2 regions of the Streptomyces sp. NPDC013457 genome follow, and region 2 is predicted to be linked to the other one. Evidence: riboswitches for the same ligand, from Rfam matches in the RefSeq annotation. Region 2 holds a riboswitch; the other holds the start of a gene.
The links. A riboswitch is a leader RNA that binds a small molecule or an ion and turns the genes downstream of it on or off. The one in region 2 is predicted to bind cyclic di-AMP.

Region 1 (2,454 bases), on a different contig from region 2:
GCCGCGCCAGGGCACCGAGGAGACGGTGGAGCCGATCGACGCCGCCGCCGTCCGTGCCTTCTTCGACGCGCACGTCCGGCCGTCCACGGCCACGGCCGTCGTCGTCGGCGACCTGACCGACGTGGACCTGGACAAGGTGCTCGCCGAGTCGCTCGGCGCCTGGACGGGCAACACCGCCGAGCCCCGCCCGGTCCCGCCGATCACGGCCGACGACACCGGCCGTGTGGTCATCGTCGACCGCCCGGGTGCCGTCCAGACCCAGCTGCTGATCGGCCGTGTCGGCGCCGACCGGCACGACCGCGTCTGGCCGGCCCAGGTACTCGGCACGTACTGCCTCGGTGGCACGCTCACCTCCCGCCTGGACCGTGTCCTGCGCGAGGAGAAGGGCTACACCTACGGTGTCCGTGCCTTCGGCCAGGTGCTGCGCTCCGACGGCAAGGGCAACGGCGCCTCGATGCTCGCCATCAGCGGCTCCGTCGACACCCCCAACACCGGTCCGGCACTTGACGACCTGTGGAAGGTGCTGCGCACTCTCGCCGCGGAAGGCCTGACGGACGCCGAGCGCGATGTGGCCGTGCAGAACCTGGTGGGTGTGGCGCCGCTCAAGTACGAGACCGCCGCCTCGGTCGCCGCGACCCTCGCCGACCAGGTCGAGCAGCACCTTCCGGACGATTTCCAGGCGCAGTTGTACGCGCGTCTCGCCGAGACCGGCACGGTGGAGGCGACGGCGGCGGTCGTCAACGCCTTCCCCGTGGACCGTCTCGTCACCGTGCTCGTGGGTGACGCGTCGGAGATCGAGGAGCCCGTACGCGCCCTCGGCATCGGCGAAGTGACCGTCGTCACCGGCTGATCGAGTCGCCGCGCCGCCGCGTCCGGCGGCACCGGAGGGCCCCGACGTCACGGTACGCCGGGGTCCTCCTCTTTGTCCGTATTGCTGCGGAGGGTGACTGTATGCCCTGTGGCATGTCTTACAAACAGCCGTGTCTGTTTGGTGATTGAAAGACGGTCCGCTTAGCGTCGGTCCGGCTGTTCGCCAGTTGCACCCGCCGCACCCGCGGCACCGGACAGTCATCGCCGAGTCCCCGTCAGGCGCGAGCCTGGGGAGCCGGGGACCCACACGAAGTCCCTGGGGTGAATCGGACGCCTTCGCACCCGTGCGGAGGGGCCCGTAGGAGACCTTCCTGCTCCGAACCCGTCAGCTAACCCGGTAGGCGAGAAGGAAGGAAAGGAACAGCCCCTACATGGCGTTCACCCGTGCCACCGGGAAGCATCGTGGTCCGAGTCGTCTGTCGCGCCGCACCGCCGGCATCGCCGGCGTCGCGACCCTCGCCACCACCGGCGTCATCGGAACCCTCGCCTCCCCGGCACTCGCCGTCGACGCGGACGCTGCCCCCTCGGTCGAGGACACCGGGCTGACCCAGATCATCGCCGCCGACTCGCTCGCCGACACCATCGACGCCCAGGCCGCCGCCCAGGAGCGCGAGGCCGCCGAGGCCGAGGCGAAGCGCCAGGCGGAGGCCCGTGCCAGGGCCGAGGCGAAGCGCAAGGCCGAGGCCCGCGCCAAGGAGATCCGCGAGGCCAAGGAGCGCGCCGCCCGTGAGGCCGAGCGCAAGCGCCTGAACTCCTTCCAGCTCCCCGTGGCCGGCTCGTACGTCAGCACCGGCTACAAGACCGGCGGTGCGCTCTGGTCCTCCGGCAGCCACTCCGGCGTCGACTTCCACGCCGCCTCCGGCACCAAGGTCGTCTCCGTCGGCTCCGGCACCGTCGTCGAGGCGGGCTGGGGCGGTGCGTACGGGAACAACGTCGTCATCCGGATGAACGACGGCACGTACACCCAGTACGGTCACCTCTCGGCCATCAGTGTCGGGGTCGGTCAGTCCGTCACCCCGGGCCAGCAGATAGGCATCTCCGGCTCGACCGGCAACTCCACGGGGCCGCACCTCCACTTCGAGGCCCGCACCACCGCCGAGTACGGCTCCGACATCAACCCGATCGCGTACCTCCGCGCGCGCGGTGTGAACGTCTGACCGGTCGAGGTCTTTCCCGGCTTCTCAGAAAAGCCCCGGCTCGTACCGAGCCGGGGCTTTTCGCTGACCGAAAACATATCCATGGATCCTTGAGAGCCGTCGGAAACAAAGCCCTGCTGCAATAGAGTCGCCGGAGAACCGGTTTCGCGCGGATCAAGGCGGAGGTCGAACATGCGCATTCCCGCGCACTCTGTATGCACGGCGATCCGGGACGACATCGTCACCGGGGTCTTCGAGCGCGGCAGCCGGCTGACGGAGGAGCAGCTCGCCCGCCGTTACGGAGTCTCCCGCGTCCCCGTCCGGGAGGCGCTGCGCACCCTGGAGTCCGAGGGCTTCGTGATCACCCGCCGCCACGCGGGCGCCCAGGTCGCCGAGCCCACCGAGCAGGAGGCGGCGGACCTGCTGGACGTACGGTCCCTGCTGGAGC
Region 2 (2,454 bases):
CGCGCCGCTGCTCGCCGCCCCGTTCTTCTCCATGCTCACGACGCTGCTCACGGGCATCACCGCGGTCATCGCCAGCATCGGGCTGCACATCTACAACGGCACCGCCGGCGAGGTCCCCTCCCTCACGGAGACGCTGACCGTCGTCACCGTCTCCGCCCTCGCCCTGCTGGTGAACCGGGTCGTGCTGCGCAGCGGTGAGCGGCTGGCCTCGGCGCGCGTGATCGCGGAGACCGCGCAGAAGGCCGTCCTGCCGACGCCCGCCGACCGGATCGGCGGGCTCCAGGTCGCCGCCCGGTACGAGGCGGCGCAGGCGGACGCGTTCATCGGCGGCGACCTCTTCGCCGTCCAGGACACGCCGTACGGGGTACGGCTCGTGGTCGGTGACGTCCGGGGCAAGGGGCTCGACGCCGTCGAGGCGGTCGCCGTCGTGATCGGGGCCTTCCGGGAGGCGGCCGAGCAGGAGGCCACCCTGGAAGGGGTCGCCCAGCGGCTGGAGCGGGCGCTGGCCCGGGAGGGCACGCGCCGGTCCAGCCTCGACGCCTTCGAGGGGTTCACCACCGCCGTCCTCGCCGAGATCCCGCGTGGCGACGGGCGCGTACGGATGGTGAACCGCGGCCACCCCGAGCCGCTGCTGCTGTACGCGGACGGCGGCCTGGCCCACCTCGAACCGACGGAGCCCGCGCTGCCGCTCGGCATGGGCGAACTGGCCGCCTGGCCGGACCGGGCCGACGAGGCCCCCTATCCGCCGGGTGCCACGCTGCTCCTCTACACCGACGGGCTCTCCGAGGCGCGCGACGCCTCGGGGGCCTTCTATGATCCGGCCGAGCGGCTGGCCGGGCGGATCTTCCCGGGGCCGGACGAGCTGCTCGACGCGCTGGTCGACGACGTCCGCCGGTACACGGGCGGCGGCTCCACGGACGACATGGCGCTGCTCGCGGTGAGCCGTCCCGCGGCGGGACAGCCGGAGCGGCGCAGGACGATGCCCGTGGTGCCGTGACCATCCGTAGTGGCGAGGTACCACTGCGATAACAATTGACGAACCGTCAGTTCACGGGGTCCGGCAATGGTCCGTACTGAAGCGGGATCAAATCGGTCTGTACCAGCTTAATCTCGCTAATGATCAACGGGAACAGCTTGGAATCCGGCCCTCGTGTCTATTAACGTTCGATAACGCAGCGCGGTCGTCCCAGCCGTCGCCAGAGACGGCACCGTGCGCACGCGCCGAATCCTGAAAGGGAACCGGGGAACCACTACTTGGGGTGAATCGGGCACCGTCGCACCCGTGCGACACCGTCCGTAGGAGACCTTCCTGCTCCGAACCCGTCAGCTAACCCGGTAGGCGAGAAGGAAGGAAAGGAGTACGCCTCCGTGGCGTCCAACACCCCTGCTCCCGAGGGTCTTTCTGACGGGTTCAACGCGTTCGGCGCCCCGGGCGCCGCCGGGACGGACGACGACACGACCACGTGGGGGGAGTGGAACCCCACCGAGGACTCCCTTCGCCAGCAGGCCCGTTCGGGCGGCCGTCACCGTGTCGTGAAGCAGCGCTCCGGCTTCGCCCGCTCCTCCACCGTCCTCGGCGTCGGTGTCATCGCGGCCGTCGGCGCGGGTGGCATGGCGACCGCCAAGGACAGGCCGCCGGTCTCGATATCCCTCCCCGACCTCAACCTGCCGGACGCCTCCGAGCTGCCCGGTGTCGGCGAGCTCATCTCGGGCGAGGACGGCACGGACTCCGGGACGAACAACCCGCAGCCGCTCACGGCCACCCTCGCCCTCCCGGCCGACAGCGCCGAGAAGGCCGCCGGCTCGCCCGCCGCCTCGACGGCGGACGCCGGTGAGGCGCTGCGCGCCCGCATCATGCAGCAGGCCGAGCAGCAGCAGGCCTCCGCCGACGCCGACAAGAAGGCCGCGGCGGAGAAGGCGGCGGCCGAGAAGGCGGCGGCCGAGGCGGCGGCGAAGGCCGACGCGGCGGAGAAGGCCGCGGCGGAGGAGAAGCGGAAGGCCGAGGCGGCCGCCGCCGCGAAGGCCGAGGCGGAGCGGCTGGCCAAGCTCGCCGCGAGCTACGCGCTGCCCACGTCGTCGTACACCCTCACCTCCACGTACGGCCAGTCCGGCTCCATGTGGTCCTCCGGCTACCACACCGGTCTCGACTTCGCGGCGCCCACCGGTACCCCGGTCAAGGCGGTGCACGGCGGCACGATCAAGTCGGCGGGCTGGTCCGGCTCGTACGGCTACCGGATCGTCCTGGAGCTGGAGGACGGTACGGAGGTCTGGTACGCGCACCTGTCCTCGATGACGGTCAGCGCCGGCCAGACCGTGGGCACCGGCGACACCATCGGCCGCGTCGGCGCGACCGGCAACGTGACCGGCCCGCACCTGCACCTGGAGGTCCACACCCCGGGCGGCGCGGGCGTCGACCCGGCGGCCTGGCTGGCGGGCAAGGGCATCTCCGTCTGA

Region 1: linked by a shared signal. The riboswitch ahead of ACF1G2_RS29220 (M23 family metallopeptidase) and the one ahead of ACF1G2_RS21805 (M23 family metallopeptidase) in region 2 are both predicted to bind cyclic di-AMP.

What each region holds. Positions count from the first base shown of each region.
Region 1 covers NZ_JBICBL010000012.1:121,252-123,705, forward strand. Annotated here, with positions in the region: gene ACF1G2_RS29215 (M16 family metallopeptidase) at 1-850, shown strand, start outside; cyclic di-AMP (ydaO/yuaA leader) riboswitch at 1,063-1,229, shown strand; gene ACF1G2_RS29220 (M23 family metallopeptidase) at 1,242-2,027, shown strand; gene ACF1G2_RS29225 (GntR family transcriptional regulator) at 2,199-2,454, shown strand, end outside.
Region 2 covers NZ_JBICBL010000008.1:20,713-23,166, reverse strand. Annotated here, with positions in the region: gene ACF1G2_RS21810 (PP2C family protein-serine/threonine phosphatase) at 1-997, shown strand, start outside; cyclic di-AMP (ydaO/yuaA leader) riboswitch at 1,210-1,357, shown strand; gene ACF1G2_RS21805 (M23 family metallopeptidase) at 1,369-2,454, shown strand.